Regions from separate parts of the Gordonia sp. SGD-V-85 genome, predicted to be linked through region 2. Evidence: predicted binding sites of a transcription regulator. Region 2 holds the regulator's gene; each other region holds the start of a gene.

Region 1 (9,536 bases), on a different contig from region 2:
CGAGCGCGTCGAACCGGGGCACCGACACCGGTCGCGTGCCGGGTACGACCGCCAGGATCATCGCGAGGGCCACCACACCGAACGGGACGTTGACCCAGAACACCGATGTCCACGAGAAGTGTTCGAGGAGCCAGCCGCCGAGAACCGGTCCGATGGCCACTGCCACTCCGGAGACCGCCGCCCAGATCCCGACAGCCATCGCGCGTTCCCGGGCATCGACGAAGATGGTCGTGATGATCGCGAGCGTGGCGGGAAAGACCAGCGCCGCGAAGACCCCGAGCCCCGCACGGCCGGCGACGAGCTGCCCGAGGTTCTGGGATGACGCCGCCAGCACCGACACCAGCATGAAACCTCCGATGCCGGTGAGGAGCACCCGACGGTGCCCGAACCGGTCACCGAGGTAGCCGCCGGTCAACAGCAGGCCGGCGAAGACGAGCGTGTAGGCGTCGACGATCCATTGCAGGCCCGAGATCCCGGCGCCGAGGTCGCGGGCGAGCGTCGGGAGGGCCACGTTGACGATCGTGTTGTCGATCATCACGAGTAGTTCGGCGAAGCTGAGGGCGCCCAGCGCCCACCAGCGAGCATGCGTGCGTTCGGTTGGCATCGATCTTCTCCTGGTCGGGTGGCGCAAGCGGTTTCGTCGATCCGTTAGAACAACGTTCCAGTTTTGTAGAACAGTGTTCTATTCAAGAAGAACACCGTTCCAGTAGGTTGTCAACATGTCTCCCGCGAAGCCGCGCACGCGTACAGCAGGCGCCGACGTCCGATCCGCGCTGCTCCGGGCAGGTCGCACGATCCTCGAGCGCGATGGCACGGCCGGTCTGACGGTTCGGGCCGTGGCCGGTGAGGCGAAGGTCGCCCCGATGGGCGTCTACAACCACTTCGACGGCCGGGACGGCCTGCTGGACGCCCTGGTCACCGACGGTTACGCCGAATTCGGACGGGCGATTGCGACGAGGGATGACGATCCGGCGACTCGTCTGCGCAACGCCGGTGTGGCGTACCGGAAGTTCGCACTCGCCAATCCGGTGCTCTACGGGCTGATGTTCTCAGCGCAGTGCACGCCCGAGATCGACGTGGCCGCAAATGCATTCGAGGTCCTCGTCGACACCATCCGGTACGGCCAGGTGGCCGGGGTCATCTTGTCCGCCGACCCCGTCGAACAAGCCATGCAGACCTGGTCCGCCGTTCACGGCGCCGTGAGTCTCGAACTCGCCCATGCCTATCACCCCGACGTCGATGCATCGGCGAACTATGAGAACGTCCTCGACTTCGTGGCGCGCGCACTGGCGCCCCGGCCCGGCGACTGAGACCCGGCTCGGACACGGTCATCGGGTTCGTGCGTCAGGGCAGGACGATCGGCGGCAGACCGGGAAGCGGGATCGTCACGCCACCTGGCGGACGCGGAGTCCGCGGCCGGGGACGAGGCCGGGGCGCGGGTTCCTCCGCGGAGGGCGTCGTCGTCTCCGGCGGGGGAGGAGTCGTGTATCGGCGCGCCGGTTGCCGGGCCTCGGCATAGATTGCGGGATCGGCGAATTCGGGTTCCGGGGTGGCGCTGGTGCGCTGGGGAAGCGGCGCGGCCACGGTCGGCGACGCCTCATCGTGTCCGACGGCCAACGCCGTGGCCACCGCGACGACGGCCACCGCGCACAGCAGCGCCACCGCGGCGAGAACGCGCTTGCCTCCGTGCCGCCGTCGCCTCGCGCCGGCCGCCTGCGGCCCTGCTACGGACACGTCGGAGTGCGGTGGAGCCCCGATGGCCGACCCTGTGTCCGCCGAATACCCGGCCATCGGATCGACGTTCACCTCCCCATCGCCGGACCGGACGGGCGGCGTGGGCGTATGCGCCGACGTCCACCGTGGCGCAAACTCGGCCGACGGCGGCGGCTCGGCAACCGGATTCGTCGGCGTGCGCTGATCGTGACCGACCGGAGAGAGCTCGGAGAACTGCTGGTCGTCCCGAAGCGGCTGGGCGCGAGGGACATCCGGGGCAGCAACATACGGAGCGAGCGCCCCGAACGCCGTGGCCACCACCGGTGGCGACTGGGTGACGGACTCGAAGATGGGGGTGTCGTGCGTATCGTGCGTATGGTCGTCGCCACTCGGAGCGATCTCGGCCATCTCGGCGGGGGCCGAGAAACCGTCATCCGGCCGGGTCGGGACCGCATCCTGTTCGGCGGGCGGGGTCGCCACTTCCACGTCCGGTTCGATCACATCGCCGGACACCGCGATCGGGTGCGGTACCTCCGGTTCCGCCGCGTGTCCGCCGTGCACCGGGGGCCGAGTGATGCTTCCCGACGGAGCGACGTCGACGACCGGCACGGGTACCGCTCGCGCGATCGCGTCCCGGAGGCCGGGCCATGCGCTCACGCGATCGGTGACCACGACCGCGGGGGCGGAGGCTCCGGACACCGCCGCGCGAGCGAGGTCCTCGGCGCGTGCGGTCAGCGGGGCTCCGGCTTCGGCGACGTCGCGGCGCGCCATGCGGAACAGCCGGATGTGGTCGCGGCCCATCAGGAAGGTGCCGTCGGACTCGCGGAGCCGCTCGCGGCCGCGGGTGACGAGGTCGAGGACCTCCTCGTGCCATTCGCGCGAGGTCGGTGCCGCCACCCGCCCGACCCGAACGAGATGGTCGGCGATCACCTCATCCAGGACGGCGAGGGTGAGACCGGAATCGGAGTAGGAGTCCGCGACGGTCCCTCGAGCCGGGTCCAACCGTCCCACCGAGACGCCCGCCCGCGGATCGAGATCGAACAGCACGACCTCGGCATTCTGCGCGATCCCCCGCTCAGCGAGTTCGGCGCGCACGGCGTCGACGACGGCAGCACTGACCGTGACCTCTGCCTGCGCAGACGTCGGTGTCACGGCCGGATCGGCCACCGTGTCGGTCATCTGGTTGATTCCTGCACCTCACGTGCACCTCGCCTCATGTCCCCCACCGGCGAGTAGGTGCCCCCTGGACAGTCGCGAGCTCAACCTAGCACGACTCAGCGGACGGTGGCCCCCGGCGCATATCCGTTCACCTGCTCGGACGGGTGGTTTCGCGGCGCAGGGCGGGTGGGAGCGGGGCCGCCCAGGGCGCGGTAGTCCCAACCCGCGTCGCGCCACATCTGCGGGTCGAGGCAGCGCCGGCCGTCGACGATGCGTTTGGCGCGGACGACGCCCTCGAGTTCTTCGGGCGCCATGTGCACGAACTCGGCCCACTCGGTGGCGATGACGACGACGTCGGCCCGGTCGCACGCGTCGCGCGCCGAGGTGGCGTAGCCGAGGCTCGGGTGGACGCGTCGTGAGTTGTCCATGGCCTTCGGGTCGAAGACGGTCACGGACGCCCCTTCGAGCGCCAGCCTGCTGGCCACCGTCAGCGCGGGTGAGTCACGGACGTCGTCGCTCTCCGGTTTGAAGGCGGCGCCCAGGACGGCGACGTTGCGCCCGAGGACCTCGCCGCCGAGGGCCTCGAAGACCAGTTCCACCGCCGCACCCCGGCGACGCATGTTGATGGCGTCGACCTCCCGCAGGAAGCCGACGGCCCGCGGGGCGCCCATGTCGTCGGCGCGCGCGGTCAGGGCGCGGATGTCCTTGGGCAGGCAACCGCCGCCGAAACCGAGACCGGCGTTGAGGAATCGGCGTCCGATCCGCGGGTCGTGCCCGATCGCGTCGGCGAGGGTGTTGATGTCGGCGCCGGCGATCTCGCACAGTTCACTGATCGCGTTGATGAACGATATCTTGGTGGCCAGAAAGGCGTTCGCCGAGACCTTCACGAGTTCCGCGGTGGCCCAGTCGGTCTCGATCAACGGCACGCCGGTCTCGAGGATCTCGCGGTAGATCTCGCGGGTGACCTCCCCGGCCGACGACCCGGCGTCGGGGTCGTCGGCGGCCGTGTTGAGGCCGCTCGGGTCGAGCGAACCGGTACCGAGGACGAGCCGATCCGGCCGGAGCGTGTCCTCGACGGCGAATCCCTCGCGCAGGAACTCCGGACTCCACGACAGTTCGACATCCGCCCCGGCGTGCGACAGTACCGAGATCCGTTGTGCGAGTTTGGCGCAGGTGCCGACCGGTACGGTCGACTTGCCGATGATGAGGTGGGCGCCCCGCAGCGTCGGCACGAGCGCGTCGATCGCCGAGTACACGTGCGAGAGGTCGGCCCGGTGCCCGCGGGGTTCCTGCGGGGTCCCGACGCCGAGGAAGTGCACCGAGGCGTGGTCGGCGGCCGCGAGGTGGTCGGTCGTGAAGCGGAGTCGTCCGGCGTCGATGTTGCGGCGCAGGATGTCGGCGAGCCCCGGCTCGAAGAACGGGACCTCGCCGGCCTGCAGGCGTTCGATCTTGTACGGATCGACGTCGATGCCGACGACCTCGTGCCCGAGTTCGGCCATGCAGGCCGCGTGAGTGGCACCGAGGTAGCCGCATCCGATCACCGTGAGCTTCATGAGGGCAACGGTTACCCAGGCGGAACCACCGGTAACCATCCTCGTCGTGGCGGGTTGTCATCGGCTGGGTGAACTTCCGGAGCCGCGCCCACCCGGTCCGCCCACCCGCCGGTTGAGCCGAGTCGAAACCCCTCAGTCGTGCTTCTGGAAATTCAGGTACGCCTTCGAAGGGGTGGGGCCACGTTGTCCCTGGTATTTCGATCCGACCGACGCGCTGCCGTACGGTTCCTCGGCCGGGCTGCTGAGGCGGATGAGGCACAGCTGCCCGATCTTCATGCCGGGCCAGAGGGTGATCGGAAGGTTCGCGACGTTCGACAGCTCGAGGGTGATGTGGCCGGAGAAGCCGGGGTCGATGAAGCCCGCCGTCGAATGCGTGAGGAGGCCGAGCCGACCGAGTGACGACTTGCCTTCGAGCCGGCCGGCGAGGTCGTCGGGCAGCGAGCACACTTCAAGGGTGGACCCCAGCACGAACTCACCCGGGTGCAGCACGAAGGGCTCACCGTCGGCCGGTTCGACCAGCGAGGTGAGTTCGTCTTGGCGTTGTGCGGGGTCGATGTGGGTGTAGCGGGTGTTGTTGAACACCCGGAACAGGCCGTCGAGCCGGACGTCGACGCTGGAGGGCTGGACGAGGGCGGGATCGAACGGATCGATGGCGAGGCGCCCGTCAGCGATCTCGGCGCGGATGTCGCGGTCGGAGAGCAGCACGGTGTCGAGGTTATCGAATGGTCAGGGAGGATCTGCGCCGGTGTCGGTCGGCGCCGACCCTCCGCTCTCCGGCACCGCTGTTCTGCGCCGCCGCCGGACATCAGCGCGCATTCGGTCGAGGATCGCGTCGGTGCGATGGGCATGGTTGATCCGCGGCGTCGGCGACGGGTGCGCGCGGGGCGGGTGCCAGACGGCGCGGCCGGCGTCGACCCCTTCGGTGGCGATGGTGGTGGCCCACTGATCCACCCCGGTGCCGACCACTCGGTTGTGTGGTGGGCAGGCGGTCGCGAGGGTGTCGAGGTCGGTGGATCCGTGGTGGGCGTCCCACTCGACGACGTGGTGGATCTCGCAGTCGAACGACGGCCGCGTGCATCCCGGGAAGGTGCAGCCGCCGTCGCGGGCGACCGCGGCGATTCGTTGTGCGCGCGAGGCCAATCGCCGGGACCGCCCGAGGTAGAGCACCTCACTGGAGTGGTCCCGGAACACCGCGAGATGATGCTGCGCGGCGGCGGCGAGGTCGATGGCGTCCTTGATGGGTAGGAGGGTTCCCGTCGCGGTCCGTGCCGGGTCGCCGGCCGCGTCGCGCAGCGCCGATTCGGTGATGGAGACGACGAGGTGTGGCGGCAGCCCGTGGTGCGAACCCCCGAGCGCGCCGGCGTCGAGCACGAAGCGCAGCATGGCGCGCAACGCGTCGTGGTTCCGCTTCTCCGCGGAGCGCTCGTCGCGTCCGGCAGCGGCGGCCAGCGCGTCGGGGTCCGCGGCGGCGGGGTTCCCGGTGGGCGACTCGGGATCGGCGGGATTGTTCATCCCAGGAGCGGCCCACACCGACAAGACGACGTCGAACATGGCGCGCGTCACGGGGTCGAGCGTTGCGGTCAGCCGGGACATCAGTTGGGCGTCTTGCGGCCCGAGTTTGAGTCCGCGGTTACGGGCGCGGTCGCGATCGTCGGTGATGGTTCCGTCGGGGTCGAGGTGGGCCAGGATGCGGGCGCCGAGATCACGGAGTGACGACGGGTCGTACTCGCGTGCGTATTGCGCGAGCGTTGCCTCGGCGGCTTCCCGGTCGGCAGGGTCCACGTCGGCGGGGATCTTGCGCATCACCTCGATGACGACGTCGACGTGGCGTCCCGAGATCTCGCCGTCGGCAACACCTTTGGCGGTCTCGGGGAAGCGCGGTTCGAGCGGCACCCCCTGCATGTCCGGAAACCTGCCCAAGGCCCAGACCCGGTTCATCAGGCGGGTCGCCTCGCCGCGCCGGTTCAGACCATGGCAGAGGAAGTTGGAGACGGTCTGGCACCCCATCTTCCGGTACGCCGACCGCTCGTCGATGTCGACGATGTGATCGGTGAACAGCGACAGCAACCGTCGTTCGGCACGCTCGTGCTCGATCGCGACCTGTAAGAGGTCAGTGTCGGAGCAATCCGTGGACTGCGTCTCGGCGATCTCGTCCATAAGTGCATGCAGGCGCTTGTACTGGTCGAGAAGAAGTGGTGGTGCTGCAGATGGCCCTGTAGAAGCCATGATTTCATCCCCCGTCATCATGGCTTTACTCGAAACTACGTTCGAGACTACCGGCCGATCGCCCGGCGCGCAACCCCTTCCGGCGAGTTGTTCTGCGTCGCAACCGAATCGCGTCGCCCCGCCGCGACCCGGTCTCGCCCAGATGTCGCAGTTCGTTGCGCCTGACGCCACGTTCTGCGACATCTGCGCGTGCCGGCGACCGGACCGGCCACGGGTTTGCTAGGCTGTCGTTCGCGAGTCCGGCACTCGCACGCCGATGTAGTTCAATGGCAGAACATCAGCTTCCCAAGCTGAATACGCGGGTTCGATTCCCGTCATCGGCTCCACCATCACCGCAACTCGCGAGGCCCCCTGGTCCGGTGATCGACTAGCCGAAGAGAGCGACAGCGGTGCCGGCGATCAGCGGCACACTGAGCATGACCAGGACGACTCCGTTGATCCATCGGTGGTCACGCAGAACCGCCAAGAACTCACGGACCTGGGCGTTGGGGACGAAGTATCGCGCGGTGTGGGCGCCGGTCGAGAATCCGTCGATCCCGGCAGACCGCATGAGCATCGCTCCGCGGAAGGCGTGATAGCCGCTCGTCACCACCGCGACCGGTTCGGTCACTCCACGCTCGTCGAGCACACGCCTCGAGTACCGGAGGTTCTCCGCGGTGTCGGTGGATCGGTCCTCGAGTGCGATGGCATCACGATCGACGCCCTTCGACACGAGGTACTCGGCCATCGCCGCGGCCTCCGACAGCCGCTCGTCGCCACCTCTGCCTCCGGAGCAGATGATCAGCGGGTCCAGGCCGGAAGCCCGGGCCAGATCATAGATCTCGCGACCGCGGTCGAGTCGTGATGCCAGCAGCGGACCGACGCGGGACCCGTCGAGCAGACCGGCACCCAGGACGATGATCGCGCCGACCTTCGCCCGTCGCGCCCGCCACCTGCTCCACCGGCCGTACAGCCACGACCAGAGCAGCAGCGAGGCAAACACGAACCCCAGGTAACCGGCCGGCATCCCCACCGCCAGGAGGAAGTTGAGCAGCGCGTTGCTCGTCGACACGTCGAACCATCCGACGATGATCCCGAGCAGGACAGCGAGCGCGTAACCGGACAGGAGTGCACCCAGGAGCGCCGACAGCAGGTTCGATGGACGGCGCCCCTCTCGGCGCAGAAGCGTCACGCCGTTGGCGATCAACGACACCCCGAGAATGAGGATGGCAAGCAGCGCAACGAGTCCGAGGGCCACGATGACGACCGCCGGCGCGAGAACCGAGCCGTCGTCGTCGACGCCACTGTCCACGGCCGCGATCACCGCGGCGAGCATCACGCCCGACAAGCCCGCGGTCAGCAGGATGCCGGGGCTCAGACGACGTGGGTCCTGCCATGCGAGCACCGCGCTCGCGATGAGCAGCACTGCCGCAACTATCGGTACGCCCATCACGAGCACGATGGTGTCACAGGTGTCGCGCAGGTCGGCGAATGAGGAATGAGCCCAGCGGCTCTAACTCGATCTCGGCGCACACGAAACGTTTCTCCGTACCCATTCTCGGACGCGATCGAAACCGCGCGGCCGGCGTGCAATCATCGAACGAGTTGGGCCGACGCCACAGTCGGTCCTCGTCATCCCAGGACGCACACATGCATCTGCCCGCGATGAGAACTCCGATTCTGGTGCTGAGCATCGGCCTGCTCCTGAGTTGGCTGCTGCCGCCGCCCGCTCATGCGGCGCCCAACCGGGTCGATGCCACTCCGGCTGGGTTGACCCTTGATGGACGCCAGTGGTGGCCATCCGGATTCGACGCCTACCAGCTGGCCACCGATTGGTCGGTGAATGCCGGATGCGGAGCGATGGTTGATCTCGACGACTATTTCGCCGCCTTACCTCCGCATTCGCTCACCCGCTTCAATCTGTTCGCTCAACTGGCCGTGAACAAGTACACCCAAAAATTGGATTTCGGGCCGATGGATGCCGTCTTCGACGCCGCCGCACGGCACGATCAGATGGTCTTGCCTGTCCTCGCGGCCGCCGATGGCGCATGCGAGAGCAGAGTTTTCAAGGAACGGGACTGGTACCGATCCGGCTGGCGAACCGTCGCCGGCGCGGGCGGACTCACGTTCGAGCAGTGGGTCAGGACGGCAGTGGGACGCTGGAAGAGCAGGTCGGCCCTGGCGGGATGGGAATTGGTGGGTGAACCCGAACCGTCCATCTGTGGCGATCAGTCGTGTGGATGGCAGCAGCGGTCGTGCCCGGTCGACGCCGCGCGCGTACTGCGGTCGTTTTTCGGCAGCGCAGGCGCGATGGTCACCCGACTGCACGGCGGGGCGGTGATCTGGTCCGGCTTCACCGGCGGTGGCCAGTGCGGCATCGCCGGGCCCGACTACCAGTACGTCGCCGGCTCCCCGTACGTGGACGTCCTGGACTATCACGACTACGGTGCGGACGGTGTCGCGCTCCCCGGGGATCAGTGGAACGGACTGGCCGAACGTCTACGCCAGGCACGCGTAGTCGGAAAACCCCTCGCGGTGAACGAGATCGGCCAGCATGCCGGCTCATGCGGTTCGACATCCGAGCGCGCCGACGACTTCCGGACCAAGGTCGCCGGTCAGCGGGCGGCCGGGACGGCAACCGCACTCTTCTGGGCATTCGTCCCGGACCCGAGGCACGACCAGTGCACCTACGACATCGGTCCCGGTGACCCGGTGCACGAACTGGTCTCCGAACTGACAAGCCTCGATTGAGGGTCAGCACTCGGGCAACAGTTCAATACCCGGCCGACGGGCCGACCGGCCGTTAGACTCTGCCGATGTCCAGTCCCCTGGGGATCACCCCCGACGAGTCGCTGCGCAAGGGACTTCAGAGTCGTCACATCAGCATGCTCGCGCTCGGCGGTGCCA
Region 2 (9,536 bases):
TGGAGATGTCCGGCGCGTTCCAGTACCGCGAGATCGCGTCGGACGGTCTCGCTGGTGACGTCGAATTTCTCGGCGAGCGCGGCCACGGATGCCCGCCCCGCGAGGCGCACCTCGTCGACGATCGCCTGTTGTCTCTCCTCGGCGTACACACCGCTCCGATCTCCGGTTTCGACCACCCGCTTGTTGAGGCGTGTGGGATTGGATGTTGTAGTAATTGTGTTTACGCCTGTTTGTGTTGACAAGTCAAGCACTTTTTGTAACGGTGGTCACATCGATAGTCGAGTGAGAGGCAAGACGATGGCGCAGATCCTGACGGGAACCCCGGTGGTCGGCGGATTGGCCCACGGTCCCGCGCTGTGGCCGGGCGAGCGACCCGACCACTCGCCGGAGAAGCTCGGCGTCGGTGTGGAGATCGCCGAGGAACGGCGCGCCGACGAGGTCTCGCGCTTCGCCACCGCGGCCGGCGCCGTCGCGGCGCGGCTGCGCACGCGCGCGTCGCAGAACACCGGGGTGACGGCCGAGGTGCTCGCCGCGACGGCGGGCCTGGCCGAGGACCGCGGCTGGATCGGTGCCGCGACCGCGCTCATCGGCAAGGGCGCCCCCGCCGAGGCCGCTGCCGTCGCGGCCACCGAACAGTTCGCGGCGGTGTTCACCAAGCTCGGCGGACTGATGGCCGAGCGGGTCACCGATCTCAACGACGTGCGCGACCGGGTCCTCGCCGAACTGCTCGGCCTACCCGAACCTGGTGTGCCCACTCCGGAGGTGCCGTCGGTCCTGCTCGCCGACGACCTCGCGCCCGCCGACACCGCGGGCCTCGACCCCACGAGCACCATCGCCCTCGTCACCCGCCTCGGCGGACCGACCAGCCACACCGCGATCATCGCGCGCCAGCTGGGGATCCCGTGCGTGGTGGCGGTGGCCGACCTGGACGAGATCGAGCCCGGCACAACCGTTCTCGTCGACGGCAGCACCGGGCGAATCGAGGTGGAGCCCGATGCGGAGGCGGCCCGGGCTCGCGTCGACGAGGATCGGCGGCATGCCGCACTCGTCGCCGGCTGGACCGGTCCGGGGCAGACCGCCGACGGGGTGGCCGTGGCGGTGCTCGCCAACGTCGCCGACGGATCGTCGGCACGCGCCGCGGCCGGGTACCCAGTCGAGGGCGTCGGGCTCTTCCGCACCGAACTCGCGTTCCTCGAGCGTGCCGACGAACCGTCGGTGGACGAGCAGGCCGCGATCTACCGGGAGGTGCTCGATGCGTTCAACGGGCAGAAGGTGGTCATCCGCACCCTCGACGCCGGGTCCGACAAACCGCTCCGGTTCGTGACCCATCCCGACGAATCGAACCCAGCGCTCGGCGTGCGGGGTGATCGGATCGCGCTGGCGCACCCCGAGATCCGCGCGCATCAGCTCGACGCGATCGCGCAGGCCGCGTCGGGGTCGGCCGTCGCGCCGTGGGTCATGGCGCCGATGATCGCCTCGCCGGCGGAGGCGCGCACCTTCGCCGCCGAGGTCCGTGGCCGTGGTCTGGTCGCCGGGGTGATGATCGAGGTGCCCGCGGCGGCGATCCTGGCCGAAGCCGTCCTCGCCGAGGTGGACTTCGTGTCCATCGGCACCAACGATCTGACCCAGTACACGATGGCGGCCGACCGGATGTCGGCCGATCTCGCCGGACTGACCGACCCGTGGCAACCGGCCGTGTTGAGCCTCATCGCGGGAGTCGCGGCAGCGGGCGCACGTCAGGGAAAGCCGGTCGGGGTGTGCGGCGAGGCCGCCGCCGATCCGAACCTCGCCTGCGTGCTCGTCGGTCTCGGCGTCACCTCGCTGTCCAGCGCGCCGGCTGCTGCCGCGGCCGTGGGGGCCCGGCTCGGCGAGGTGTCCGCACCGGACTGCCGGGCCGCCGCCGAGGCCGCCCTGGCCACCTCGGATCCCGCCGCGGCGCGCGAGGCTGCCGCGGCGGTGCTCGACGGTTCGGTCGGCGGAGAGGTCAGACTCGCCGCATCACGGTGACGACCTTGCCGAGGATGACGGCATCGTTGCCCGGGATCGGATCGAACAGTTCGTTGTGCGGCATGAGCCAGACGTTGGGGCCCTGACGCTTGAAGGTCTTCACGGTGGCCTCGCCGTCGATCATGGCCGCGACGATGTCGCCGTTGTCGGCGACGTTCTGCTGCCGGACCACGACCCAGTCGCCGTCGCAGATCGCGGCGTCGATCATCGACTCGCCGACGACGCGCAACAGGAAGAGCGATCCCTCGCCGACCAGCTCACGGGGCAGCGGGAAGACGTCCTCGACGGCCTCCTCGGCCAGGATCGGACCGCCGGCCGCGATACGGCCGAGAACCGGCACGAAGGTCGGCTCGGGAAGCTGGCCGGCCGTCGGGGTGTCCGGCGACGGGGTGTCACTCGGGGCGATGTTGACCGCACGGGGACGGTTCGCGTCGCGCTTGAGCAGCCCCTTGCGTTCCAGCGTCCGCAACTGATGGGCCACCGACGACGTCGAGGCCAGGCCGACCTCGTCGCCGATCTCCCGGATGCTCGGCGGATAACCGCGCTCGCGCACCGAGCGGCGGATCACCTCCAGGACCCCGGCCTGTCGCGGGGTGAGTGAGGCCTCGGCGGCGGCGGCGTCGAACGGGGCCTCGTCGTCGGCGCCCCGCGCTCGGCCGCGCCTATCGCCGGTGTCACTCATGTTCGGTTCCTCTCGTCTTCGGAACGTGCTGGTAGATGGCTTGCGCCGGGTCCGAGCCTAGCGGAGTTCGACCGGCACCTCAAACATTTGTTCGATGTGTCGCGAGACTTTGTCGGGCCGTCGTGCTACAAATTCGAACATCAGTGCATCGAACATCTGATCGATGTTCGAACACCGACCGCGACACCCCGCACGATCCAGACACCAGAACACCGGAGGGCACCATGCGCACCGCCACTCTCGTCGCTCCCGTCCGCACCGACCGTCCCGACGCTGTCCGGCCCCCCACCGACCGCGCCGATCGGGTCCGGACGCGCGCCCCGCTGTCCGACGGCGGCCGGCCGATAGACAACCGGCCGGCCGGCACCCGACCGCGGGGTGCGTCGCCGGTGACCCCGCGGGTGGGCGGTACCCACTGTGGCTCTCCGGTCGGGGTGCGCGGGCGTGGCCCGGTCGGACCCGACGCGGCGGTGTTCCGTCGGCGCCGCCGCACCGCGGTCGCGCTCCTCGCCGGCGTCGGGCTGGCGTTCGTCGTGTGGGTGTTCGGTGTCGTGGGCCAGAACTACTCGGACTCGCTGACCCCGTCCGCCGTGAGTGCCGAGGTCGTCCACGTGCGCTCGGGGGACTCGCTCAGCTCGATCGCCGGCCGGGTGGCACCCGAGATGCCGCGCGAGGTCGTGATCGACGAGATCGTCGCGATGAACGATCTGGGGTCGAGCGCGCTGCAGGTGGGCCAGCCCCTGCTCACCCCCCGGTACCGCTGAGGCCGGGCGGTATCCTCGATGTCACAGGGGCCGGCCGACAAGCGGCGGGGCGCACGCTTCGGGTGCGTTCCAGCGTCCCGCGACCTGCGTGAGGACACGATGCGCTGCCCCTTCTGCAAGAACGACGACACCAAGGTCATCGACTCGCGTGTCGCAGATGAAGGGCAGGCCATCCGCCGCCGTCGCTCCTGTGTGGAGTGCGGTCGCCGGTTCTCGACCGTGGAGAGCGCCGTGCTCGCGGTGGTCAAACGCAACGGCGTGACCGAACCGTTCAGCCGGGAGAAGGTCATGCGCGGCGTGCGGCGAGCCTGTCAGGGCCGCCACGTCGCCGAGGACGCGCTCGCGCAACTCGCCCAGCAGGTCGAGGACACGGTGCGCGCCAGTGGATCGGCCGAGATCCCCAGCAACGAGGTCGGACTCGCCATCCTGGGTCCGCTCCGCGATCTTGACGAGGTGGCGTATCTGCGCTTCGCCTCGGTGTACCGGTCGTTCGACTCGGTGGAGGACTTCCAGCGCGAGATCGACGACCTGAAGGCGGCATCGGGTTCCGGGAGCGCGCTCGCCGAACCCGTGTCAGCCGAGTCGGTCCAGAGCTCGTAGGACCCGTTTCTCCGACACCGGGAACGCGGTACCGAGACGCTGGGCGAACAGCCCCACGCGCAACTCCTCGACGAGCCACTGCGCTTCGTCGTCGACCACCGCCCGCCGGTGCTCGGGTACCTGTTCGATGCGCTGGGCCCACCGTTCGACGACGCGATCGACGGCGGCCACCCCGGCCTGGTCGCGTGCTGCGGACGCGGGTAGTGCCTCCAGACGTGCTTGCGCGCCGTCGAGATAGCGCGGCAGATTCTCCAGGTGGCGTCGCGCGGTGGCCGCCACGAATCCGTCGAACACGAGGTGGGCGACCTGTTCGGCGACGTCGTCGGCAGCCAGCGAACCGGCGTGCCGGTCGATCGCCGCCCGCAGCGGGGCCATCCGTTCGAGGGCCGCGACGGCCAGCGAGAAGTAGTCCGGTGCGGCCGCGGCGACCCGTGGCCGGATCTGTTCGAGCAGCGCCGAGAAGGACTGCGGTGAGCGAACCGCGGCGAGCTCTGCGTCGTCGATGTCGGCGACCGTGTCCCGGGTCGCCCGGCGGGTGCAGTCGGCGAGCAGTGCCTCGATGGTCGAGTACGGGCTCTGGCTCAGGGCGAGTCGTTCGACCGGACTCAGCGAGCCGGCGATCCGCTTGTGCAGCGGAGGTATCGCGAGGTCGAGGAGGGCGACGATCCCTCGTCGCAGGAGGCGATCTCGTGTCTCGGGGCTCGCCGCATCGACGACGACGACGCCCCGCGCGTGGCCCTTCGCATCGGAGACCACGTCGATCGTCGGGTACCGGGTCAGCCGCTGCCCCGCGACATCGACCGTGGTCTGCTCGGCGAGCGAGCCGATCCCGTCTGCGGTCCAGGTCCGATACAGGGTGCGCGACACCGTCTTCGGCGCCGCGGGCGTTCCGGTCTGCTGAAGTTCGGGCAACGAGTCGGCGCGGGAGACGATCCGCCCGGAGTCGTCGGCCACCGCGAAATGCATGCGCAGGTGCGGCGGTACCCGGTGGGTGTCGAAATCGGCTGCGGTCACCCGCATCCCGGTGATCGCGGAGAGCTCGCGCGCCAGCCCGGTGGCCAGCGGCTCTTTGCGCGGGGTGAGCCGGCCGAGCGCGAGTTCGGCGAACCGCTGCGCGGGTGACATGCTCTTGCGCAGCTGTTTCGGTAGCGACTTGACCAGTGCGGTGGCCAGTTCGGCGCGCATGCCCGGTACCGACCAGTCGAAACCGGCCGGTCGGACATGGGGGAGCAGTGCCTGCGGGATCACGACGGTGACGCCGTCGTCGGGTGCGCCCGGTTCGAACCGGTAGCGCAGTTCGAGTCGGGTGTCGCCCTGCTGCCAGGCGCCGGGATAGTCCGTGGGGGCGACGTCGGTGCCTCCCGTGACGTCCTCGGGGCGCAGATCCAGCAAATCGGGTTCGGCACGGCGGGCCTTCTTCCACCAGGTGTCGAAGTGCCGGGCCGAGGTGACGTCGGACGGTAGCCGCTGGTCGTAGAACTCGAAGAGCTGGTCCTCGGTGATCACGAGACCCCGGGTGCGCGTGCGGTTCTCGACGTCCGAGGCGGCCTCGAGAAGCTTGCGATTGCGGTCGAAGAAGGCGTGCTGCGTCCGCCAATCGCCCTCGACGAGAGCGTGCCGGATGAACAGCTCCCGCGAGACCACCGGGTCGATGGGGCCGTAGTCGACGCGCCGGCGGGCGACGAGCGGGACCCCGTAGAGGGTCACGCGTTCGTAGGCCATCGCCGCTCCGCGTCTCGCCGACCAGTGCGGCTCGCTGTGGGTGCGCTTCACCAGATCCCCGGCGAGTTTCTCGGCCCACAGCGGATCGATCCCGGCGACGGTGTGGGCGAACAGGCGCGACGTCTCGAGGACCTCGGCCGCCATGATGAAGGCGGGCGGCTTCTTGGCGAGCGGAGAAGCGGGGAAGATCATCAGCGTGGTGTTGCGCGCACCGGTGAACTCGCGGCCCTCGGTGTTGCGGGCGGCGATGTTGCTGAGCAACCCGGACAGGATGGATCGGTGGACGGCGTCGGCGTCGAGTTCGGTCGGTGCGACCGACCAGTCGAGGTCCTTGACGATCTCGGTCAGCTGCCGATGGAGGTCCTGCCATTCCCGGATGCGCAGGAAGTGGAGGTACTCGCGCTCACACATGCGCCGAAAGCGGCTGGCGGACAACTCCTTGCGCTGTTCGCCGAGGTACCGCCACAGCTCCACGTAGGACAGGAAGTCCGACTGCGGGACGACGAAGCGCCGGTGCTGGGCGTCGGCGGCCTCCCGGTGCTCGGCCGGCCGTTCCCGTGGATCGGGGAGCGACATCGCGGCGGCGATCACGAGAAGGTGGTCGAGACAACCCAGTTCGTGTCCGGCGATGAGCATCCGGGCGACCCGGGGATCGACCGGGATCCGCGACATCGACCGGCCGATCGGGGTCAGTCGCGGGGGCCCGCCCTCGCGCGGGACGGTGATGGCGCCGAGTTCGGTGAGAACACCCATACCGTCGCGGATCGCGCGGTCGTCGGGCGGCTGGACGAACGGGAACTCGGCGATCTCACCCAGTTTCAGCGAGGTCATCTGGAGGATGACCGCCGCGAGGTTGGTGCGCAGGATCTCCGGGTCGGTGAAGGCCGGCCGGGAGTCGAAGTCGTTCTCGCTGTAGAGACGGATGCAGACGCCCGGGGCGACACGACCGCATCGACCGGCCCGCTGCCGGGCACTGGCCTGTGAGACCGGTTCGATGGGAAGACGATTGACCTTGGTCCTGGTCGAGTACCGACTGATACGGGCGGTGCCGGTGTCGATGACGTAGCGGATGCCGGGCACGGTCACCGACGTTTCGGCGACGTTGGTCGCCAGCACGATCCGGCGTCCGTCGGAGGGGGAGAACACCTTCTGCTGCTCGGCGATCGACAGTCGCGCATAGAGCGGCACGATCTCGGCACCGGGCCCCTTGCCGCCGCCGGTTCGTCGACGGAGCGCCTCGGCGGTCTCTCGGATGTCCCGTTCGGTGGGCAGGAACACGAGGATGTCGCCGCGGCCACCGGCCCACAGTTCGTCGACGGCGGCGTCGATGCCCTGGATCTGGTCGAGGTCGGCATGTTCGCCGCCGCCGGCGTCGTCCCCGTCGTCGGGGCGTTCCTGCAGGCTCAGCGGTCGGTACCGGATCTCGACCGGATAGGTGCGTCCGGATACCTCGATGACCGGGACCGAGGTCTTCGGCGTGCTGAAATGCCGTGCGAAGCGCGCCGGTTCGATCGTCGCCGAGGTGATGATCACCTTCAGATCGGGGCGTCGGGGCAGCAGGCGGCGCAGATAGCCGAGGATGAAATCGATGTTGAGGCTGCGCTCGTGGGCCTCGTCGATGATGAGGGTGTCGTAGCGGCGCAGCATGGGGTCGGTGGCGATCTCGCGGAGCAGGATGCCGTCGGTCATGACCCGGACGAGGGTGTCGGCGCCCGACCGGTCGGTGAACCGGACGGAGTAGCCCACCGCGTCGCCGAGTTCGGTGTCGGTCTCGTCGGCGATGCGCTTGGCGACCGAGCTCGCGGCGATGCGCCGGGGCTGGGTGTGCCCGATCGACCCGCGGATGCCACGCCCGAGTTCGAGGCAGATCTTGGGGAGCTGGGTGGTCTTGCCCGAGCCGGTCTCGCCCGCGACGACCACGACCTGGTGGTTGCGGATCGCCTCGGCGATCTCGTCGCGTGCGGCGGAGACCGGTAGTTCGTCGGGGAAGCGCATAATCGGCACGGTCGCGCGCCGCCGGTCGAGACGGGCGCGTGCCTTGTGGACATCGGCGACCAACTGTCGCCACTTCGCGGCATCCGGGCGCGCGGCGAGCCGATCGATGCGACGACGCAACCGGTCGGCGTCGACGAGGCCCACGTCGTCGAGTGCGCGGAGCAGATCCGAGCGGGGGATGTCCGATGCAGCGGTGTCCGGTGGAGACGGGGACGGGTCAGATGACGAGGACGGGGCCGACATGATCACTCCAGGATATGGGGAAGCGCCGAGGCCGGTTCACCCCAGTGGCCGCGTGGGCCGCGTGGACCGGCATCATGGGGCCATGGCTGATGGTTCGAGCACTGGTACTGGATCGTTGTGGCACGGTTTCGCCGACATGGGTGCGGTGACCGCGAGCGGGCCGTTCGTCGTGACCAGGGGAGAGGGTGCGCGGATCTTCGACCGCGACGGCAACTCCTACCTGGATGCGACCGCCGGACTGTGGTTCACCAACGTCGGGCACGGCCGGACCGAGATCGCCGATGCCGTCGCGCGCCAGCTCGGCACCCTCGCGCACTACTCCAACTTCGGTGACTTCGCGAGCGACGTCACCCTGCAGCTCGCCGAGGAGCTCGGCGCCATCGCGCCGGTACCCGGATCGAAGATCTTCTTCACCTCCGGCGGCAGCGACTCCATCGACACCGCGGTCAAACTCGCCCGCCGCTACTGGGTGGAGCAGGGCCGCGAATCCAAGCGGGTCGTCGTCAGCCGCACCAAGGCCTATCACGGGATGCATGCCGCGGGTACCTCGCTGGCGGGCATCCCGCTCAACCACGACGGCTACGGCGAACTCATGCACGACGTCCAGAACGTCGAATGGGACGACGCGAAGAGCCTGCTCGGTCTCATTGAGCGCGTGGGCGCCGACAACATCGCCGCGTTCTTCTGCGAGCCCATCATCGGGGCCGGCGGCATCTATCTCCCGCCGGAGGGCTACCTCGCCGAGGTGCGGGACATCTGCCGCGACCACGACATCCTCTTCGTCGTCGACGAGGTCGTCACCGGCTTCGGCCGCATCGGCGGCGAATCCTGGTTCGCCTCCGCACGATTCGGCCTCGAACCGGACATGATCACCACTGCCAAGGGGCTCACCTCGGGGTATGTCCCGATGGGCGCGGTGTTCATCGCACCGCGGATCGCCGAGCCGTTCTTCGCCGGTGGCGTCTGGTGGCGGCACGGGTACACCTACGGCGGCCACGCGGGCGCGGCGGCGGCGGCCCTCGCGAACCTTGAGATCATCCGGCGAGAGAACCTGCTCGCCGAGGCGACACGGCTCGAGGGCGACCTCGCCGCCGCGCTGTCGCCGCTCGCCGACCTCGACACGGTCGCCGAGGTCCGGACCGGACTCGGCGCGGTCACCGCGGTACAGCTGGCCGACCCAGCGACGGCGCCGGCCGCGGTGGTCAAGCTGCGCGAACATGGGGTGAGCACCCGGGCCGCAGGTCAAGGGGCGCTGCAGATCTCGCCCGCGTTCGTGATGACGACGGCCGAGGTCGGCGAACTCGCCGACCGGATGCGCGCAGCGCTGAGCTGACGCCGCAGGCCACGCCTTGTCGTGGTCATCCCGACGATCCGGAGGTCATCGCCGGGCCGCCGTGATGGTCTGCATGTGTTCCTCACCCCAGTCGCCCAGGGGTGCGAGTGCCCGGTCGCGCGCCGCGCCCTTGGGCGTCAGGCTGTAGACCACCCGGGGCGGTACCTCCTGGTAGACCTCACGATGCACG
Region 3 (9,536 bases), on a different contig from region 2:
GAGCCGTGCGCGAGGACCATGCCCGCGGCGCCGCAGTAGGCGGCCGGCCGGGTCAACGAGCCGGCGGTCTGCGTACCCAGCGCCACCGGGATGACGCCAGCCCCGACGGCGGCGGCCGAACCGCTCGACGACCCGCCCGGCGTGTGCCCGGGGTGGTGCGGATTGCGCGTCGGCCCGGGCGAGAAGTAGCCGAACTCGGTCGTGACCGTCTTGCCCTGGATCACCGCGCCCAGATCGCGAAAACGACTGACACAGGGCGCATCCGACGCCGCCGGCGACGACGACGTGACGGGTGAACCGGCACGGGTCGGCAGACCCTCGACGTCGATGAGGTCCTTGACCCCGAGCGAGACGCCTCGCAGGGGCCGGCGACCCGGTATCCCATCCTGCCGTCGTGCCTCGTCGACGACGCCCGGGGACAGCTCGACCCACGCGCGCAGATCGGTGTCGGTGCCGACGATCTCCTCACGGACCTGTTCCGCGAGAATTTCCGCCGACACCACCTTCTCGTGGACCGCGGTCGCCTGCTCACTGATGGGCTGTTTCCAGTAGGCCGAGCTCACCGTTCCTCCTTCATGTGCTGGGACCAGTCTGCCCTGTCGCGCATCGCGGCGACAGTAAAGATTTCCCTCGTATCCCCGTAGGGACGGGTGGCCATAACGTCGTTGCCAGCCCCCGACAGCCCGGCGTCTTCGCACCCTGCCAGTCCAAGGAAACCCAATGAGCCTCAGAGAACCCGCGGTGACGACGCCGTCGTCGCCGACCGCCCCCGATCGACGAATCGACTTCGGCCGCATGTCGAGACGGGCCTGGATCGTCACCGGCATGCTCGTGCTGTTCCAGATCATCGCCTTCGCCGACAAGGCGGTGCTCGGCCTGGTCTCGGCCGACGCGATGCCCGAACTCGGCTTGACCGCAACCGAATTCGGATTCATCGGCAGTGCCTTCTTCTTCCTGTACGCGATCGTCTCGGTCGTCACCGGGTTCCTGGCGTCGAAGATCTCGGTGAAGTGGATCCTGTTCGCGATGGGCGTCACCTGGGCGGTGCTGCAATTCCCGATGCTGCTCGGCGGCGGCGCCGCCATCCTGCTGGTGACGCGGATCATCCTCGGCGGCGCCGAGGGACCCGCGACGGCCATGTCGCTCACCTCCGCGCACACCTGGTTCTCGCCCACCCGTCGTGCGCTGCCGTCGAACCTGATCGCCGCCGGCTCCACGCTGGGACCTGTCTTCGCGGCGCCGCTGCTGGCCTGGGTCATCGCCGTGTGGGGTTGGCGCTGGGCGTTCGGTGTTCTGGGAATCATCGGCCTGGTGTGGGTGATCGCCTGGTGGGCGATCGGCGCGGACGGTCCCTACCGTCCCAAGAAGGCCTCGTCGCCGGACGAGCCGGCACTCGACACCGACGAGACGGTTGACGATGCGAAGGAGGTCGCGACCTCCGCGGTCGACGAGCAGAAGCCGGTCAAGATCTGGCGTGCGCTGCTCAGCTTGGCGTTCATCTCCGCCGTGATCGGCGGGGCGTCGAACTTCTGGGTGCAGGGCTTCCTGACGACCTGGCTGCCCCAGTACCTGGGCACCGTGGTCGGGCTGTCGCTCGGTGAGGTCGGTGCGGTGACCACCGTGCCGTGGGTGGTCGGCGCGCTCGTCCTGCTCGGACTGGGTGCGCTCGGGCACCGGATGCTGCACCGGGGGAGTTCGGCACATCGGGCGATCGCCGTCCCGTTCGGCTGCGCCGCGGTCCTGGCCGGGTTGTGCTTCATCGCCATCCAGGCGTCGTCGGGGATCACGGCGGTCGCGCTGCTGTGCCTCGCCGGTGGATGCAGCCTGGCGTTCCCGATGACCGCCACCGCGATCGGTTATGCGGTCGGCGCTCGGCAGCGACCGATCCTCATGGCCACCCTCGGCGGCGTGGCGTCGTTCGGCGCGGTCATCTCGCCGATCCTGGTCGGCTGGCTCATGACCGACGCGGGGTATGTGTCGCCGCCGAAGGGTGAGAAGCCCAGCGCGGAGATGGCCGACAACATGGCGGCCGGCGTGCACCAGGCGTTCACGATCACCGGCATCGTCCTGCTGGTCGGCGGCGCACTGTGCATCGCCTTCCTCCGGCCGGAGCGACTCGGTGCCATTCTGCAGAAGCGTTACGTCCAGGAGCCGGTCGAGGCCCGGTCCGCCTGAGTGCCCGACCACCGCGACGATTCGATCCCAGGAGAAGACATGTCCGACAATGTGATCAGTGCCATCGACCCAGGCATCTTCCGAAATGTGATGGGGCACTATCCCACCGGCGTGGTCGTGGTGACGGGACGCGGTGACGACGGCTCCGTGCTGGCCATGGTCGTCGGGACTTTCAGCTCGGTGTCGATGGACCCGCCGTTGGTGTCCTTCATGCCGATGAAGACCTCGCGCACCTTCGAGAAGATGCGGGCCTGCGAGTCGTTGTGCATCAACATCCTCGGCGGTGAACAGGAGGACGTCGTCCTCACCATCGCGCAGCGTTGGGAGGACAAGCTCGCGGGCATCGACTGGTTCCCTTCGCCGTCGGGCGATCCGGTTCTCGCGGATTCGGTGGCCTGGATCGACACCCGCATCAGCAACGTCGTCGAAGCAGGCGATCACTGGATAACGCTCTGTGAGGTGCGGGATCTGGCCGTGACCAACCCGGTGTCGCCGCTGATCTTCTTCCAGGGTGGTTACGGCAGTTTCGTGTCGACGTCCCTGATGGCCCGGATGGACCACGAGATCCTGCCGACGATCCATGCCGCACACGCGGCGCGCCCGCAGGTGGAGGCATTGGCGACGTCCGTCGGCTGCGAGGTGTCGGTCCTCACCGCGGTCAGCCGCGACGAGATGGCCGTCGTGTTGTCGGCCACCGCGCCGGGCGTCGACCGTGACGAAGGCCTCGCGTACCGCATCCCGATGGTGCCGCCCATCGGGGACACGTACGTGTTCGACCAGGACGACGAGACCCGGGAGCGGTGGCTGGCGAAGCTCCGGCATGCCGACGATGATGTGCGACAGGTACATCGCGACCGTCTCGACTTCGTGCGGCGGCACGGTTACCTGGTGTCCTTTCTGCCCGATGCCTCATCGACTGCGTACGAGGAGATGCGAGAGGCGACGAAATCCTATGAGCGGGGCCGGTTGACGCCTTCGCAGGAACGCGAGATCTGCGAGTCCATCGGGAAGTCGGCCGTCGACTATCGCCTCCGCGAGGTGCGACCCGATCAGACCTATGACGTCGGTTCCGTCGTGCTGCCGATCCGGGACGCACGTGGCGGATACTCGATGACGCTCCGGTTGTCGCAGTTGCCGCTGGGCGTGAACGGCTCTGAGGTCGAGGCCTGGATCTCGGAGGCGCGTGCGGTGGTCGAGGTGCTTGGCCGATGAGCGACGACGATGCCAGGATCTCGGCGCTCGTCGCGCGGGTCGAGATTCTGGAGGCCGAAGCCGAGATCCGACGAATCCAGGCTCGATACATGTTCCTCTGTGACACCCCGTGTCCCGAACCCGGTCTCGCGGATGACGCCGAGCGCATCGAGCGCATCCTGGACCTCTACACCGACGACGCGGTGTGGGAGGGCGTCGGCGAGTACTACGACGGACAGTTCGGGCGTGCCGAGGGCAAGCCGGAGATCCGCGAACACTTCCAGCGCTTCTGGGATGAGAAGCGGGACCCGGCACTGGTGCTCAACGCGCACTACCTGACTTCGGAGCAGGTCCATGTCGACGGCGATGACGCCGAGGGACAGTGGATTCACATGCAGCCGTGGCTCTTCGGCGACGGCTCGGCCCTGTTGCGGTCGAGTCGGCTGAACAACGCCTTTCGCAAGCACGACGGCCGGTGGCGGATCACTCGTACCCGCACCGAGAACGTCTTCATCGCGCCGCTTCCCGACGGATTCGCCGAGAGCTACCCCTCGGCGTCGGCGTTGATGGGCTGAGGCGTTCGACGCCGGTGACGGGTCACGCGCCTGTGGTCAGTCGGATCATGTAGACCGTAGCCGCCACGCCGAGGAGCAGGAAGGCGCCCGGGAACGCGATGTTGTAGAAGACGCGGGCCCGCACATGGGCGATGACCGCGCCGACGAAGAACAGAGTGAGCCCGGTTCCGGCGGCGACGCCGATCCAGGGTTCGATCGTCAACCCGAGGACAAGCCCTGCTGCTCCGGCGGCCTTGAGTGTCGCGAGGTGGGGCAGGAACCGAGGTGGGACGTGGACCTCGGCCGAATTGGCCAGCACGAACTCGGCCCGGGCGAAGTCGGCGATGGCGATACCGCCATTGGCCACGATGCAGATGATCGTGGCGACGAACAGGGTGGTGGTCATCGCCGGGGGCCCTTCGCTGGTCGGGTTCCGCCGCGCGGTGGCCGGGTCGGTACGGTCGACATGTGTCCTCCTCTGAGGTGGGTTGTCGGATGGACGATGTGAGTGTGGTGCTCTCATCCGTACCGACGTCCTACCCCACGAGAAGGTGACATCCGGTGGTACCGACCTCAGAGTTCGAAGATCTACGACCGCAGCTGACCGCCATGGCGTTCCGGATGCTCGGCTCGATCCACGACGCCGAGGACGCCGTGCAGAGCACGTGGCTCAACTCGCTGCGTGTCGACGGCACCGAGATCCGCAACCCTGCCGCATGGTTGACGACAACACTCACCCGGGTGTGTCTCGATCAGTTGCGCGCCCGCGGCAGACGACAGGAAGATCCGCTGTTCGCCGACGCTCTCCCCGCGGAGGCTGTCGCGGCCGACGAGCTCTACCTGCAGCGCGAGAACGTGTCACGTGCGCTGATGGTGGTCCTCGATCGGTTGACGCCGTCGCAACGCGTGGCCTATGTGCTGCATGACCTCTTTGCGGTTCCGTTCGGTGAGGTCGCAACGATCCTCGACACCAGTGTGGACGGTGCGAAGAAGCATGCGAGCCGGGCACGCGGACGGATCGCGTCTTCGCGGTTGAACTCCGAGCTGGACCCTGAACTGCCGTCGGGTGATGCGTCCCTGGTCGTCGACGCCTTTCTGGCCGCGGCGCGCGGCGGCAGTCTTGATGCGATGGTCGCGCTGTTGGGCGAGGATTGCATCCGTGTCGCCGACCGGTCACTGGTACCGCCGGACACACCGACCGTGGTCCGGGGCGCCCGGGCGGTCGCGGAGGAGACCCGATTCTTCGCCGACCGTATCCGGGCAAGCACGCCGATGTGGCTGGGAGGTCGGATGGTTCATGTGATCGCACCGGGCGGTCACCCGCTCGCCGTCATCGACATCGCCGTGAAGGGTGGGCGAGTCGTGCGGATCGACATTCGTCGCATGACGTCACCCGCCGTGTCCAGGTAGTCCTGACCGGCGATGTGGCCTCTGCGGTGTTCAGAAGGGCGGCGGGTTGGCGTCGTTCCAGCGCTTCTCGGCGCGTTGGTGGCGTCGGAAGTCGTTGTCGCGCTGCGTGTCGAGTCTGTCGCGGGCGGGATGATCGGGTGACCGTCTGGGGAAGAGCTTGTTGAACAGGTCGCGTCCGCTGAAGGCGTTGCCGACGAACATGTGCCCGGTGGGGGTGGTGAACCAGGCGGTGCGGGACTCGTCTTGGTGGTCCTGCCAGCTGGTGAAGGTCTTGATGCGGTGATGGAACCGGCACAGCGGTTTGAGGTTGCGCGCATCGGTCGGGCCACCGCGACGCGGGTCGGTGTGGTCGAAGGGTTCGGTGTGGTCGAGATCGATCTGCCAGACCGGGGCGTTGCAGCCGGGGAAGGTGCAGCACAGTTCGCCGGCGCGCACCAGCGCCTGGAGCTTCTTCGAGGGGGTGTATCGCGTTGTCGAACTGTCCGCGTCGGGAGCCGGTGAACCGTCGGGTGCGTCGGGTGCGGGATGGATGTAGGTGCGGCGGGCTTCGGCGAGGAGTGTTCGGGCGGTGTCGGCGTCGATGATGCCGTGGCGGTCGAGGAAAGCGGGGTCGTTGTCGAGACCGAACAGGGTCGACAGGTTCACCACGATGTGAAAGGTCGCGCGCGGCGCCGGCGATGACGACGGCGACGCGTCCGGACCCGGAGGGTCGGCGACAACCGTGTCGCTGTCCGGGGTGTCGGTGTCATCGTTCCCGGAGTGGCGCGCGGGTGCCTCAGTCGTGTGGTCGGCGGTGTCCACTGTCGCTGCGTCGACGTCGCCGGTGGTGTTGGCTTCAATGTCCATTGCGGCAGGTCGGCAGTCGTCGCATTCGCACGCGATAGAAGCTTCGCCCCGCGCGAGCGCTTTCAGAGCATCGACTCGGCGGTTGGCCAACTTTCGAGGGTCACCGGCGTGGACCGCGGTGGCCATCGCCGTCAGGCGGGCGTCGAACTCGGCGGCATCAGCAGTGGGCAGCGTGCCGGAGATCCGGGACTGCCCGGGTGTGAAGCGGTCGGGGGTGACGGTCACCTTGCGGTCGGCTTTGACTCGTTCCTTGCGTCGGCGGATCGCGTCGGGTGCCCACTTGGCGACGATGGAATCGACCATGGCGGTGAACCGGGCCGTGGACATCGGTGGGCGGGCGAAGATCGCTTCGGCGAGATGGGCGTCGACGGTCTGCATCTCTTCGTCGTCGGTGATGAGGTCGGTGCGTTTGAGGGCGATGAGGAAGCGGCGCTTGTCGATTCGACCGCACGCGAGTGCGTGTCCGGTGAAGGAGAGTCGGTAGCGCAGTGCGTCGCCGGCTTCGATGAGATCTTTCGCCTCGGCCGGCGTCACGGTGAGGGTGGCACCGACTTCGGCGATGGCCTGTTCGAGACCGTTGGGCCCGAACTGCTCGTAGGGATTCTCACCAGCGGCCACCCGCGCGGACAGGTGCTCGAAGGCTTCGATGGAGTCGAGTTCGCCGCTGTGCGTCTCGGCGCGCCGCTGCGCGTAGTCCATCTCGCGTTCGTCGTGAATGAGGCTGGCAACGACCATCATTCGATGCGCCGACGCTGCCGCCAAACCCGCGCAGTGGTTGAGGACCTCGACGAGTTCGGCAGCGGAGAGTTCATGGTCGGGACGAAAGCGCGGCTCGACCGACTCCTGTGATGGGTCCACAGATGTAGTGGACCCGGCCCCCGCCCCCGATGACATACCTCCACGATACTCGAATATATGTTCGAGTCAAGGGTGTATTTGTTTCTCCTTCGAATATCCGATGATGCAACCACGACGCACCGACAGGTCATCCTCAGATCGAGGTCAGCGATGTCCGCGTGGCAGGCCGATGCGGATCAGGCGTGGGTCCTGCGTGATCTCGCGTACCTCGAATGTCGGGTCCATCTCCTCCGCCACCCGATCGACGATCAGAGAACCGTTGCTGTCGAACCCGATTCGGTGGTGAGTCAACCTGGTCGTGAACTTCCAGACGGCCATCGCTTCGACCTCAGTGGTGACCGAGTCTTCGCATCGGACACAGTCGAGTGCTGCGTCACTGTCCGGATCGTCGGCGTGTTCGTCGCATGGCTCCCAGTCCGAGGTGACGAGGTATCCGGGGTCCCACAGGGAGCCCTCCGTCGGCGGCCATTCCACCGAGTACCACTCGCCGGCAGCGATTCCGTACGTTCCGATGGCCTCGTCGAGCACGGCCTTGCGGTCGGCTTCGGTCCATTCGATCCGGGGTGGAATCGCCACGTCCTCGATGGGGTCGATTCCGGCGTAGTCGGCGGGATCGCCGAGCAGTTCGGTATCGGTGGCCTCGTGCTGCGTTGCCCGACCGACGGATTCATGTGTGTCGAGCACTGCGGCCTCGGCTGTCGCAGCGTCGATATCCGCTGCCAGGTAGGCGGCGGAGTTCATCCGCTCATGAACCGCTCTCGCCGGGATCCGCGAGACGAGTTCGTCGACCACCGCTTGCTCGGCGTCGTAGAGCGCTCCGGATGCCAAGCGGAGTGCCGTCTTCCCAACCGGCACAGAGATTCCCGATGTCCGGCAGTCCCACAACTCGGCGGCGATCCGATCGCGCCGGTCGACCAACTCCCACGCGAGAGCTCTGGCTTCATCTGAGGGTGTCGAGTGAGGGATCAGCGACTGCGCCTGCGACTCTGCGATGATCCGAGTGAACCGATCGGGGCCCTCACAGGACGAATCGATCCACTGGTCAGTCGTCTTCATCGTGCCCATCGCGGTCATCTCCTCCGGGGTGTCCCGTCCGGGTCGTCATTACTACGCCGAGAACCTACTCGGTGCCGGTGACATCAACCGTGGAGTGAGCTGTGGCAGTTGGACGACGATCTCTGACAGATGTCGGTGCTGCGTCGCATTCTGTTGACGGAAGCCGACGCGTCGAGTCGGCCGAACCGAGCGGAGGCGACATGACCAACTCGAAAGCCCGCGCACATTCAGATGATTCGGTCGAGGCCGCCACCTTCGCGGGTATCGTTCGCAAGATCGGTGAGATGCGCCGAGCCGACACCGCCGCCGATCGCCTGCGATCCGACTCCAGGAGCGCACTGACGGGCGTGGATTCCGAGGGGCCCGCGGAGGCCGAGCGAGGCGTCGCCTGATGGCGCCCGAACCCGTCCGACTCCCCGCCGCGATGGCGTCCCCGGTAGTCGACTGCACTGTGAACGCCGGCTGGTATCCGCTCTTGGTTCGCCTCCATCGCCGGCTCTCAGCCGTCACCGACGACTTCACCTACGCGCAGATCAAGGAGAAGTTCGGGGTTGTGCGCTGCTACCTCAATTACGGAGACTCGGTCGACGATTTCACGTGGAGCCTTTGCGAGCTCCTGGTCGACGCGACAACCGACGAGTCGAGCACCGTATGCGAATTCTGCGGCGACCGAGGAGAAATCCGGTACGACCTTTCCTGGATCAAGACGACCTGCGGAGATTGCTGACCGTAACGTTCGGCGGTGAGCAAGACCTGGGTCATCTGAAGCGGCGCGCAGATCGCCGAATGGACGAAGATCGCCCCGGGTACGACGAATGGTCGTGTGCTGACTCCGCGTCTCAGCCGATCCCGCGCGACAGCATTTGCCCGACAACCAGACCGAGTGCACCCTCGGCAAACCTCGAGACCGGCCCGACGGCGGTGTCCAGCGCCTCGTCGTAGCCGTCGCGTGCCTCGCCCCACAGGCGGCCCGACGAGCCGTTCGGCGTGACCCCGATCAGGGCGATGAGCTCACCGGTGGTGGGGATGCAGATCGCCCAGACGAATCGTGTCTCCGACTCCCAGTCACGCTGCGCCGCAGCGACGTACGCGGCGGGGTCGTCGACCTCGAGATGAGACAACGCCGGGACGTCGGTGATCCGCTCGTCCGCACGAAGCGCACGCAGATACCACGTCCCGGCGTTGATCTCGACTGGTTGCACAACGTCCCTTCGATGCGGTTGCGCCCACTGTTCCCTGAGGTGCGAGCGAAGCGAGCCACGAAGGGCTGGCGAGATCGTCTCGCCAGGCCTTCGTGGCTCGTCGCTGATATGTAGTGCTGCTCTGTCAAGTCCCATGGCGAAATTGCCTCCTTCTCAGGGGCTGTTGTGGGGTTGGCCACCCGCCGCGGTGTGTGGTGGTCGTTACTCGCGACGGTGTTGTCGGACTGATATACGCGGGTTGGTT

Evidence for each region. Region 2 encodes LexA, which represses DNA repair genes until DNA is damaged. Its sites were predicted from a motif close to CGAACANNTGTTCG; they were not measured.
Region 1: AS181_RS00300 (HNH endonuclease signature motif containing protein) is a predicted target of LexA. The motif match lies at 6,681-6,694, and genes of this name have one in related genera.
Region 3: AS181_RS05510 (HNH endonuclease signature motif containing protein) is a predicted target of LexA. The motif match lies at 7,085-7,098, and genes of this name have one in related genera.

Annotation. Positions count from the first base shown of each region.
Region 1 covers NZ_LNQO01000001.1:63,717-73,252, reverse strand. Annotated here, with positions in the region: gene AS181_RS00325 (MFS transporter) at 1-604, opposite strand, end outside; gene AS181_RS00320 (TetR/AcrR family transcriptional regulator) at 720-1,310, shown strand; gene AS181_RS00315 (hypothetical protein) at 1,345-2,892, opposite strand; gene AS181_RS00310 (UDP-glucose dehydrogenase family protein) at 2,988-4,424, opposite strand; gene dcd (dCTP deaminase) at 4,557-5,129, opposite strand; gene AS181_RS00300 (HNH endonuclease signature motif containing protein) at 5,151-6,650, opposite strand; tRNA gene AS181_RS00295 (tRNA-Gly) at 6,903-6,976, shown strand; gene AS181_RS00290 (YdcF family protein) at 7,018-8,079, opposite strand; gene AS181_RS00285 (hypothetical protein) at 8,280-9,380, shown strand; gene AS181_RS00280 (amino acid permease) at 9,446-9,536, shown strand, end outside.
Region 2 covers NZ_LNQO01000002.1:293,943-303,478, forward strand. Annotated here, with positions in the region: gene AS181_RS03425 (DeoR/GlpR family DNA-binding transcription regulator) at 1-149, opposite strand, end outside; gene AS181_RS03430 (phosphoenolpyruvate--protein phosphotransferase) at 298-2,007, shown strand; gene lexA (transcriptional repressor LexA) at 1,985-2,689, opposite strand; gene AS181_RS03440 (LysM peptidoglycan-binding domain-containing protein) at 2,914-3,453, shown strand; gene nrdR (transcriptional regulator NrdR) at 3,553-4,053, shown strand; gene hrpA (ATP-dependent RNA helicase HrpA) at 4,027-8,013, opposite strand; gene AS181_RS03455 (aminotransferase family protein) at 8,096-9,346, shown strand; gene AS181_RS25325 (winged helix-turn-helix transcriptional regulator) at 9,392-9,535, opposite strand.
Region 3 covers NZ_LNQO01000004.1:1,391-10,926, reverse strand. Annotated here, with positions in the region: gene AS181_RS05540 (amidase) at 1-563, opposite strand, end outside; gene AS181_RS05535 (MFS transporter) at 721-2,175, shown strand; gene AS181_RS05530 (flavin reductase family protein) at 2,215-3,387, shown strand; gene AS181_RS05525 (nuclear transport factor 2 family protein) at 3,384-3,941, shown strand; gene AS181_RS05520 (DoxX family protein) at 3,964-4,326, opposite strand; gene AS181_RS05515 (sigma-70 family RNA polymerase sigma factor) at 4,482-5,330, shown strand; gene AS181_RS05510 (HNH endonuclease signature motif containing protein) at 5,361-7,070, opposite strand; gene AS181_RS05505 (hypothetical protein) at 7,179-7,862, opposite strand; gene AS181_RS05500 (hypothetical protein) at 8,291-8,482, shown strand; gene AS181_RS05495 (hypothetical protein) at 8,482-8,817, shown strand; gene AS181_RS05490 (GNAT family N-acetyltransferase) at 8,930-9,292, opposite strand.